2 regions of the Paenilisteria weihenstephanensis genome follow, and region 2 is predicted to be linked to the other one. Evidence: riboswitches for the same ligand, from Rfam matches in the RefSeq annotation. Region 2 holds a riboswitch; the other holds the start of a gene.

The links. Region 2 has a riboswitch for S-adenosylmethionine ahead of ssuE (NADPH-dependent FMN reductase). Riboswitches for the same ligand answer to the same signal wherever they lie in the genome.
Region 1: it holds a riboswitch for S-adenosylmethionine, as region 2 does, so the genes downstream of both, UE46_RS03820 (O-acetylhomoserine aminocarboxypropyltransferase/cysteine synthase family protein) here and ssuE (NADPH-dependent FMN reductase) in region 2, are expected to answer to the same signal.

What each region holds. Positions count from the first base shown of each region.
Region 1 is NZ_CP011102.1:792,816-798,655, forward strand. Features, by position in the region: gene UE46_RS03810 (GyrI-like domain-containing protein) at 1-53, shown strand, start outside; gene metX (homoserine O-acetyltransferase MetX) at 70-1,179, opposite strand; gene UE46_RS03820 (O-acetylhomoserine aminocarboxypropyltransferase/cysteine synthase family protein) at 1,210-2,487, opposite strand; SAM riboswitch class I at 2,608-2,708, opposite strand; gene UE46_RS03825 (HdeD family acid-resistance protein) at 3,021-3,548, shown strand; gene UE46_RS03830 (hypothetical protein) at 3,766-3,954, shown strand; gene UE46_RS03835 (hypothetical protein) at 4,148-4,375, opposite strand; gene UE46_RS03840 (hypothetical protein) at 4,470-5,141, shown strand; gene UE46_RS03845 (LPXTG cell wall anchor domain-containing protein) at 5,396-5,840, opposite strand, start outside.
Region 2 is NZ_CP011102.1:2,980,716-2,986,555, reverse strand. Features, by position in the region: gene UE46_RS14410 (nitroreductase family protein) at 1-252, shown strand, start outside; gene UE46_RS14405 (avidin-fold protein) at 377-715, shown strand; SAM riboswitch class I at 1,791-1,901, shown strand; gene ssuE (NADPH-dependent FMN reductase) at 2,004-2,549, shown strand; gene UE46_RS14395 (glutaredoxin family protein) at 2,566-2,850, shown strand; gene UE46_RS14390 (LLM class flavin-dependent oxidoreductase) at 2,826-3,827, shown strand; gene UE46_RS14385 (LLM class flavin-dependent oxidoreductase) at 3,844-5,169, shown strand; gene UE46_RS14380 (GNAT family N-acetyltransferase) at 5,182-5,721, shown strand; gene UE46_RS14375 (amino acid ABC transporter substrate-binding protein) at 5,733-5,840, shown strand, end outside.

The sequences.
Region 1 (5,840 bases), 1.2 Mb from region 2:
ATAGAGCGGATGATTATGAATGCGAAGTTTGGATACCGGTTATAAAAAAATAAGTGCGCCACGGCGCACTTATTTTTTCGATTCAATTCGCGAATGCTGCGTCAAAAAAGTACTAATCAGCGGATGAAACTTCTCAACTTCAACTAAAAAAGCATCATGCCCATAATCCGAATCCACCTCATAATACGTCACCGGGACATCCCATTCCTTCAAAAGTTCATAATCCCGACGCAAATCATGAATCCGAAACAGCTGATCACTTGTCACACCAACCAGCAAATATGGAATCCGAATCCCAGTAAAAAGCGGCTTGTCATCAGCGCCAACCACCGTCACATCAAATAAATCAATCGCTTTTGTCAAATACAGATAGCTATTCGCATCAAACCGTTCCACAAACGAATCCCCTTGGTATTGCAGATACGACTCAACTTGGAAATGCTCCTTCGAAAAAGCACCCGGAGAAGAATCAGCAACCGTAAATCGTTCAAACCGTTTCGAAAATAGCTCACTCGTGCGATACGTCATCATTCCAACCATCCGCGCTGTCGCAAGCCCACCCTCAGGCTGCCCAATATAATCCCCACCATTAAAATCAGGATCATTCAAAATCGCCATCCGCATAATCAGGTTATACCCAATCGCCTCAGGACTCGCCGCAAGAGGAGACGCTAAATTTATCACGCTCCCCGTTATTTCCGGGTAATCAATCGCCCATTGCGTCGCCTGCATGCCACCCATCGAACCGCCAATCACTGAAACCACATGCTTAACACCGAGCGCATCCAGCAACGCCTTTTGCACCTTAATAATATCCTTAATCGTAAACCCAGGAAAATGCAACCGATATTCTGCCCCCGTCCGCGGATCTACCGAAGAAGGCCCAGTTGTTCCACTACAACCACCAAAAACATTCGTACAAACAATGAAATAATCAGCCGGATCAATCGTTTTTCCCGCTCCAATAAAATCATCCCACCAACCAGCGACATCCTCGTCAAAATGCTTCGCCGCGTGCGCCGTCCCAGTCAATGCGTGCTCCAACAAAATACAGTTATCCTTCGCCAAAGAAAGCTCGCCATACGTCTCAAAACCAACCTCAATCGGGCCAATCGTTTCCCCATTTTCCAACACAAAAGGCGTGTCATTAAAAAGTTCTATCTGTCTAAGTGTTCCCATCCCACATCACCTTTTCTTCATCTGATAGTTTTAAATTTTGTCCAAAGCTTGCGCCAAATCCATGATAATATCCTCGCTATTCTCAATCCCAATCGAAACGCGAATTGTCTCGGGTTTCACACCAGCTTCCTTTTGTTCCGCAGCGTTCAACTGCTGATGTGTCGTTGAAGCGGGGTGGATAATGAGCGATTTCGCATCACCGACATTTGCCAAATGCGAAAATAGTTCCACAGACTCGATGACTTTTTTGCCAGCCTCGTAGCCATCCTTCACGCCAAACGAGAAAATAGCGCTAGGTCCCTTTGGAAAATAAATTTGCGCCAAATCATAATATTTATTCGATGCGAGACCAGGATAGTTTACCCAAGCTATTTTTTCATGTGATTCCAAGTATTCCGCCACTTTTTGAGCGTTAGCCACATGTTTATCGAGACGTAGCGACAATGTCTCCAAACCGAGAATTAGCAAGAACGAGTTGAAAGGGGAGATCGCAGCACCTGTATCACGAAGCAGCGTCACGCGTAATTTTGTAATATAAGCCGCAGCACCGACATCATTCGCATAAGAAAGGCCATGATAGCTCGGATCAGGATCAACCAATTTTGGGAACTTGCCATTTTTCCAGTCAAAAGTACCAGCGTCAATCACGGCACCACCTATTGCTACGCCGTGTCCACCGATAAATTTCGTAGCCGAGTAAACGACAATATCAGCGCCAAAATCAAACGGACGATTCAAGTAAGCCGTCGCGAATGTATTATCCACAATCAGCGGGATACCATGTTCGTGCGCCACATCTGCCACCTTGCGAATATCGATAAGATTAATATCAGGATTCCCAATTGACTCAATGAAAATCGCTTTCGTGCGTTCCGTAACAGCCGCAGCGAAGTTCTCCGCATCATCTGGGTCAACAAACGTCACATCGATCCCAAAATCCTTCAGCGTATGGGAGAATAGCGTGTAAGTCCCACCATAAAGCGTGCTCGCCGAAACAATATGATCGCCACTACTCGCAATATTCAAAATCGCATATGTAATCGCAGCCATCCCAGAAGCCGTCGCAACAGCCCCAACGCCGCCTTCCAAAAGCGCCAATCGTTCCTCAAAAACCGCCGTCGTAGGATTCGTAATACGCGTATAAATATTCCCAGCTTCTTGCAAACCAAACAGCGCCGCCGCGTGATCCGTATCATTAAACGTGTAAGAAGTAGTCTGGTAAATTGGCACAGCACGAGCGTTTGTCGCGGAATCTGGCGTATGCCCTCCATGTACTTGTATAGTTTCAAAACGATAATCTTTTCCCATCATTCCTCTACCCCTCTCAAAAACGTCAACTTATCAAGAAAAAACAAAAACCCCTCCATAGCACGCAGATGATAAGCGTTACTTAGGAAAGGTTGAACGAACAACGATTTCGTAGTCAGTAACTTATCTTTGCAAAAAAATTGCTGGAATTAGCACCGTGATCAAAATATCCGGTTGCTAAGGTTTCGCAGGGCCAGTCCCTCCACCTTTCTTGATAAGAAGCGTATTAAATTGGTTCTATCATACAATTATTTAGATACCTTTGTCAAGAGAAGTAGACAGATTTTTCAAAAGAATAAAGCTTAATTTAAAATATGTATTTTTTGAGTACATTGTAACTAAATTTCATCCGATAAAACACTAAACAAGCATTAAATAACGCTTACATATACAAGTTGTTTGCCTAAATGTGACTAAAGGCGAAATTCATAAAATAATATACGAAAATAAAAGTGTTTCAATCAAGAAATAAAGGGTAAAATAGCTGATAGAGCCTAAAAATTCTAATCATAAAAAAGGAAGTGTTACATATCATGAAAACATTCGCACGTATATTGGTGTTAATCGCCGGTATCGCAATGATATGTTTAGGAATCTGGTTTGTTTTCCACCCAGGTATTTCTTTACTATCATTCACTCTATTCATCGGAATCCTAATGTTAATCGTTGGGGTATTCCAAATCATTCAATATTTCTCCCATCGCAGTGGCCAAAAAGTTTCTGGTTGGATCCTAGCAGAAGGAATCTTGTCTGTATTACTAGGAATCTTGCTACTAGCTGACCAATTGGAAGGAACAGTAACATTAGTACTTGTCTTCGGTATGTGGGTTCTTTTTGCAGGAATCATGCGTACAATCGGAGCCTTCGCTGCTAAAAATGAAAACGTTCAAGGTTGGGGCTGGATTTTAACATTAGGTATTCTAGGAATTGTTCTTGGTTTTATCTCTTTATTCAATCCAATCGTTGGCGCAATCGGTATCGTGATTATCGTTGGTACATTCTTCATCGTCCAAGGTATCAACTGTATCGCAACGTTCTTCTTTGTTGGCAAATTGAAATAATAGAATGAACTTGAAAAGGACAAGTAATCCAGTAATCTGGGATGCTTGTCCTTTTTGGTGCGCCCAGCATGCGCAAATACTAGGTGGTGAAAGTCCACTACAGGCTTGGCGGTAGGAACTGTTAGCTCAAGGCAAGGGTGTCCATCGTGAGGTGGAATCTTAAGGAAACTAGTGAGAAAATATCGAGCTGACGAACAGAAACTGCATAGAAGGCTGTATGAAGACGGATGAGATTGCTAAAAAAATCGAGGTCCAATATGCCCGAATATCCCGTAATAAGGATTTAATTAAATCAGCTTTACTCGAAGATCCTGGTTCTAGCCCTAGTAGCACTTTCAACAACAATTCTTGGAACCGTGTTGGTAACATTACGACAAAAATCCAAGGAAAGTATATGATTGTGTAACATCTTAAAATAGATAAATCACTCGCTAGTGACATTTCTACGCTTATGTAAAAGTGAGGCGTGTTTTGGCATGTCCTTTTCTATGCCCGAACTCAATGATTTCAAACCATATAGATTTTTAAGGTACCTGTGCATTATACCTACAACCATAAAAAAAACCTGTCTTCAGACAGAGTTTTTTTATGGTTGTAGGTTATTTACGGCTTTCAAAGAAAGCAAGAAAAGCAAAAATAACTGACATAACTATGAAAATTACTGGTATTACCAACGGAGCACCAAAATAGTTGATATTGCTGTAATTCTCTGAATCGTAATGAAGTAATCCCTGCGTGTAATTCTTAAATGCCATGTCCAATACTTGCAACAAGAATATTCCCGCCAATCCAAGTGTAAAAGTAACGAAACTGAAAATTTTATACATCTAATTTCCCCCTTTATCTAGTAATCTTTACTATAACATGATATTATGAAGATTGTAACAAGAAATATATAGAAATCACTGGGGGTTTTTAAAAATGAAAGCGAAAAGAACATTTAAAAAGGTTAGGGCAAGTTTATTGGTGGCTACATTAACACTATCGGGGGCGATCCTAACACCGCTAACAGCAAACGCGGAAGTTTCACAAGAAACTAAAGATAAAGTTACTAACCTCGTAAAAGATTATTACAACAGTCAAATTACTACGGTTGGAGAAGAAGCGATTTTTCCAGACGCACAAGTTGAGGGTGTGAGCGATGACGCAGTACTTGATAATGAAGGTACCGAAGGAGAAATTACAACTTTTGGCGCCGCGGTTATGTGGCAAACTAAAAAAACATACAAGGGTATGGAATATGGTCCTTGGAAAACAGTAGGCGTGCGAAAAGCTTCACCAACTAAAGGGAAAATGTATGTTGATTTCAGTACAAAAGTGTCTACATCCTATAGCGGTTCAATTAAAGTAGGCGTTAAGAAAGTTGAAAGTGTTCTTGGTTTCAGTTTAACATCTTCCAAAACAACATCTTTTAAGAACGACTGGGAATGTAAAGCGAATGTTTCCTATATAGCAGAATCTCGATCACGTTATAAAGTGTATGAAGTCAAACAAACTAAAACAGTCATGAACACTTGGACGGGTCAAAAAGCTGTAACTAATTACTATGTAAAAGTCAAAAAAAATGATTCAATAGATGTTCGTGTAAGATAATCAATACTAAATTACAGGGCTCTCATTTCTGGTAAGTCCTGTTTTTCTGCCTTTGACATCTTCGTTTTTAATGGCTTAGAAGGCTCGTATACTGAAGGTACGTAGGGTGGTAGGGTTCTTCCTGCTCAATTATCCATTGGGAAATAGTGAAATTATGATATTGCATCAATGATTGAGAGTATTGTTTTTCTGTTACAGATATTAAGTAAAAAAAGATGAGAGACGAAAATCGCCCTCATCTTTTTTACATTTAATTATCCACGTTTTCTAAGAAGAGCTGCTGCAATTCCTGAAACGAGTAATCCTGCGAATACCAAGCCAGCAGAACTAGAGTCTCCTGTTTTTGGTAGTGCTTTAAGATTTGTAGTTTTTGCTGGTGTAGCTGCTTTTACAGTAGCTTTTTTCACAGCTTGCACAACAGCTGGTTTGGTATTAGTATCCGCTGGTTCAACTTTAAGTTCTTCCCCTACATATGTGAACTCAGAAACATCACTGTATTCACCAGTCTCCATGTCTACACTCCATAAATAAATCGTTTGACCGTTTACTAGTGCGTCAGCTTTATCAAATCTAATATGGAAATCGCCCTCATCATTTGCTTGATCTTCTCCAATAATATTTCCATCTTCGTCAAAAATCATAACAGTTGTTAATGGCTCCGCTTTTCCATAAATATCGAGTTTTGTTGATTTAGAGACA
Region 2 (5,840 bases):
AGTGGTAAGAAAGATTTTGAAGCGATTGCTGCGACGAGTGCGTTTATTCAGAATATCCAACTTTTGGCGTGGGAAGCTGGTCTGGGCGTGCTATGGCGTACGAATAATTTTATTTTTGATTCGGAAGTTGTTGCGGAATTAGGGCTCGATGGACAGCAGATTGTTGGTTGTTTGCAGATCACGCAGTTCAATGAGATTCCTGATGCGAAGCCGCGCCGGCCCTTGTCTGAATGGGTGAAGGATCTCGATTAATAGCAGATAAATATATCCTAGTCCTTGGCGGATGGCTAGGGTGTTTTTGTCGTTTTGTGGTATACTAAATTCACAAACTATACAGACTTACGCGATTATCTCGATATTGTAGGAGGGGTTCCAAATAGTTGATTATCAAGGTAAAAAATTCGTAGTTGTTGAAAACTCGGAGAACGGTGAGGTGTCTACGGAAACAGTTTTTCATTATTTTCAAGATGGGGACGTGATTTCTGGGACATATGAGGGTGGCGAGATTGAGCGAGGCACGCTGATTGGGGTTGTGAATCGGGACGGATCTTTGGATTTTCGCTATAATCATGTGAGCATCCATAAGAAAATTCGGAGTGGTACATGTCACTCAACGCCAGAAAATTTACCAAATGGGAAGCTTCGTATGCATGAGAAATGGCAGTGGAATGGGCTTGAGCGAGACTCTGGTACTTCTATTGTGGAAGAGATTTGAAGACGTGATGAGCTCCTTTTTGAGGGGCTTTCGCAACTTTTAAACACGTTAGGGGTTGTTAATTTTAATGAAACTCAATAAGAGTTTTTTCTTGTGGTGAGAAGGATGCTAATACATATTATTTAATACATATATAACTTTAATATAAGTGGTGAATTTTGTAAGCTGTAGTAAAAAAAGTCAATAAGACATCCGCATAGAAAAGTGTATAAGAGAATTATTTGGCTCTTTAAAAACTTTTATAAGGTATAGGCATAGCAAATTCTTGAGATAATTTTTTTAAGTTATCTTATCAGTTATACTTGAAATTTTACAGTATATTTGGCAATTGATGATGTCTATTGTTTCTGGTGGATTTTTTTACTTTGCTTGTATTTTTTTGTCTATTCTGGCATATTCTATTTATGAAGCGCTCTGTAATCAATATTTACTTAAACACTTACTAACAAAGGGCGTTTGATCAAGGCCTGATTATCTACATGCAGATTGAATGTGGTAGTAGGGACTGCTTGGGATCAGTGTAGTGAGAAAAACTTAACATTACGGAGGATGAAAAGTATTGTTATTTACAATTAATGTGGTGATTGACACTTTTTTTAAAATGTTATATATTGAATATCTAGCGCAAAGTGAAAGTGAGCAGAGAGGACTTGAAATCCAGATAAAGGGATTGGCTGATCGGAGAATGCTCATTTAGCTATTCTTTTAATGAACGAGGTGTTTTTTTGAGAAACAAATTGAAGTATGTTGTATTATTTATATGTTCAGTAGTGTTCAATGTTTATTACTATGAAATTTTTCCAAGAACTATCTTATGGTTTATTGTGAGTATTCCAGTAGCGGTAATAGGGGTTCTATCGATAATAAAGTTATTTGAAGTAAGAAAACCAAGTAGATAGGTCAGAGTGGTGCAGATCAAAGCTGTGAATGGATAAATTTTTTTGTATTGGGGATTTCAGAGTGGGGAATGCCTCAGCTTTTATGTGAAAAACCTAACTAGTCTAAAAAGACAAAATATTTGTTGACATCTGATTTTAGAGATGGTAAGATACATCCAATCATAAAAATTATACAGTCCTTATTAAGAGTTGGGGGAGGAACCTGGTCCTTTGATCCCACAGCAACCTCTAGTGATAGAACGGTGCTAATTCCAGCAGGCGAGCGTGTTTGGCCTGGCAAATGGGGAGAAGAGGGATCTCTTTTCCAAATTCGGGAAGGAGGTTCTTTTTCGTCTTAATTCATAGTAAATGCATCGGATATATATGTTTTAAAAGAAAGTGGGGATGAGATGAGTCGAATCGTGATTTTGTCTGGTAGTCCATCGGCGCAATCGGGGACGGATAAGGTTTTGCGGTATGCTGGTGAGATTTTGCAGGAGGATGGAGTGGAGGTTAGTTTTCACTCGGTGCGGGATTTTGAAGCGGAAACATTGGCGAGTGCAAATTTTAAGGATGCGCGGATTGGGGAGTTGGTCGCGGATATCGAGGCGGCGGACGGTGTGATTGTTGGATCGCCGGTGTATAAGGCTTCTTATACGGGAATTTTGAAGGCGGTTTTAGACTTGTTGCCGGAGAATATTTTGAAAAATAAGGTGGCGCTGCCGATTATGTCTGGTGGGAGCAGCGGGCACGTGTTGGCGATTGATTTTACGCTTAAGCCGCTACTCGGTGTGTTGAAGGGCGAGGTTTTGCAAGGGGTTTACGTTGTGGATTCGCAAGTGGATAAAACGGCGGTTGTGCCAATTCGGGATGCGGGACTCGAGGAGCGGTTACGCGGGCAGTTGGCGGAATTGGTTGTTGCGATTGGCAGACGTGAGGTACGACAAACGATTTAAAAGGGGGACGAAAGACGTGGCGGAAAATTTATCGATTGTCGTTTGGGCGAAACAGGGTTGTGCGTATTGTGCGGAGGTCAAGGATTATTTGACGAAGGAGGGGCGCGATTTTCAGTTGGTTGATGTGACGGATCATGATGAACAGCGGGAAATTTTGCAGGCGAAATACGGGGTGCGTTATGTTCCAGTGGTCGAGATTGGTCAGGGGCATACATATCGGGGCGTGACGGAACTCGGTTTGCCAGCGCTTGAGACGGCTTTGAGGGAGGCGGAGAAATGGGATTTAGACTCAGTTTATTAGATCAGAGCCCGATTGCGGATGGAAAAAGTGCATATCAGGCGTTGCAGCAGACGATTGCGTTAGCGGAGAAGGCGGAGGAATGGGGATATCACAGGTTTTGGGTGTCGGAGCATCATGATACGAAGCTACTTGCGGGCGTTTCGCCGGAGGTTTTGGTGTCGCATTTGTTGGCACGGACGTCACGGATTCGGGTTGGTTCGGGGGGCGTGATGTTGCAGCATTATAGCGCGTATAAGGTCGCGGAGAACTTTAATTTATTAGCTACTTTAGCGCCGAATCGGGTGGATTTAGGTGTGGGGAAGGCACCTGGTGGTTTGCCGTTATCGACGAAGGCTTTGCAGTTTGGACGAACAGAAAAAGTGGATTTTGCGGAGCAGTTGACGTTATTGAAGCAGTTTGTTGATGGGGCAGTACCTGCGGATCATGCTCTTGCGGGCGTTGGGGTTGATCCTGATCCACCAACGAAACCGGAGATTTTCTTGCTGGGTGCGAGTGTGGCGAGTGCGAATTTGGCGGGAGCGCAAGGTGTGAATTTCTGTTTTGCGAAGTTTATTAATAGTGATGAAGTGGCGCTTGGCGAGGCGGTGACGGCGTTTCGGACGGCGAATCCGGAGGGTGAATTGATTATTGCAGTTCCGGTTTTGGCGGCGGATACGGAGGACGAGGCACGGGCGCTTGCGGGTGAGCAGAAAGTGGTGCGGGTGACGCTTTCGACGGGTGTTTCGGTGACGGTGCAGACGGTGGCTCAAGCGGAGGAATTCGCGAGACAGGCTGGTGTGGTTGATTTTGAGATTGAGGAGCGTGCGGCGGATGTGATTGTTGGGACGGCGCAACAGGTGAAGGCGGAATTGGTGCGATTGCGTGCGACGTTTGACGTGGATGAGTTTGTGATTCATACGCCGGTTGCGAGGCAGGACGCGCGGTTTCGGTCGGTGCAGCTGATTAGTGAGGCTGTTTTGACGGCGGAAGTGAGATAAGAAGGGGGAACTGAAGATGGGGAAAATTAAATTTGGCGTGATGTTGCATGGTCCTGGTGGGCACATGAATGCTTGGAAACATGAGAGTGTGCCGGCGGATGCGAGTGTGAATTTTGATTTTTACAAGGAAACGACGTTGAAGGCTGAGGCTGCGGGCTTTACGCTGGCGTTTGTGGCGGACGGGTTGTTTATTAATGAAAAATCGATTCCGCATTTCTTGAATCGCTTCGAGCCTTTGACGGTGCTTTCGGGATTGGCTGCGGTAACGTCGCGGATTGGGCTGGTTGGGACGCTATCGACGTCTTACAGTGAGCCATTTACGGTGGCGCGGCAATTCGGATCGCTGGATTTGATTAGTAATGGTCGGGCTGGATGGAACGCGGTGACGTCGCCTCTTGAGGGTTCGGCGAATAATTATAGTAAGAAAACGCACCCGGAACATGCCTTACGTTATGAGATTGCGACGGAGCATTTGGAAGTCGTGAAGGGACTTTGGGATTCGTGGGAGGACGATGCGTTTGTGCGGGACCGCGAGACTGGGCAGTTTTTTGATCGGGAGAAGTTGCATCGGTTGAATCATCAGGGACGGTTTTTCTCGGTGGAGGGGCCGCTGAATATTGGACGTTCGAAGCAGGGGCAACCGGTGATTTTTCAGGCTGGGGCGTCGGAGCCAGGTAAGGATTTGGCGGCTAAGAGTGCGGACGCAGTGTTTACGAATGGTGGTTCGCTCGAGGAGGCGCAGGCGTTTTATGCGGATGTGAAGGCGCGGACGGTGGCGAATGGCCGGAACGCGGATGAGATTAAGATTTTCCCTGGGTTTGCGCCAATTGTTGGGGTGACGCAGGCGGACGCGGATGCTAAATATGAGAAAATTAAGAATTTGGTTTCGGATGAGGAGGCACTCGCGTATCTTGGACGGTTTTTCGATCATTTTGATTTTAGTAAATTTCCGCTGGACGAGCCGTTTCCCGATATTGGGACGGTTGGCGAGAATAGTTTCCGAGCGACGACGCAGAAAATTAAGGCGGATGCAAAGCGTGAGAATTTAACGTTGCGTGAGGTGGCGTTGCGGGTGACGACGCCAAAATCGGCTTTTGTGAGCACGCCAGAGCGGATTGCGGATGAGTTAATCGCTTGGTTTGATGGCAAGGCGGCGGATGGTTTTATTTTTGGAGCGCCAGTTTTGGGCGAGGGCTTGGATGATTTTATTCAAAAAGTGATTCCAATTTTAGAGGCGCGTGGGTATTATGACCGAGAATATGCGAGTGATACACTGCGTGGAAATTTGGATTTACCGTTCAAGGAAAGCCGTTATGCGAGCAAAGTTGAGGCGCAGAACTAAGGAGGAATTTTTGTGGGGGATGTTATTCGGTTAGCGAAGTTGGAAGATGCGGCGGTTGTGCATGATGTTTCGATTCGTGGGTACAAGCCGCTGAAGGATATGGATATCAAATTTGTTGGGGCGACGGCGGATTTGGCGACGGTGGAGGAGAATATTAGGCGTAATGCGAACTATGTGTTGGAGCGTGATGGTAGAATTATCGCGACGGTGACAGTGGCTTTTCCGTGGGCTTTAGGGGAGCGCTCGATTCAGCCGTATCCGTTTATTTGGTGGTTCGCGGTGGACCCGGATTTCAAGAAGCAGGGTGTTGGGACGGCGCTTTTGGATTATGTGGAGGAGCAGGTTTTGGTAGCGCAGATCAAGGCCCCAGCAGTTTACTTGGCGACGGCAACGAGGCATCCATGGCTTGTTTCGATTTATGAGCATCGCGGCTATGTTGGGTTTTATGAGCATGAGTATGAAGGGGATAATATTATTTTTTTACGGAAAGTTTTGGATGAATCGCTGTTTGCTGAATTGAAAAATTTGGATGTACTAGTTAATTCGAATTAAGGGGAGATTGGATGAAAAAGTGGATTTTTGGTGCGTTGTTAGTTGTGGCGAGTAGTGCTTTACTCACGGGTTGTGGGCTTGGAACGGATACGGGGGCGTCGAGTGATGCGCTTTCGAAA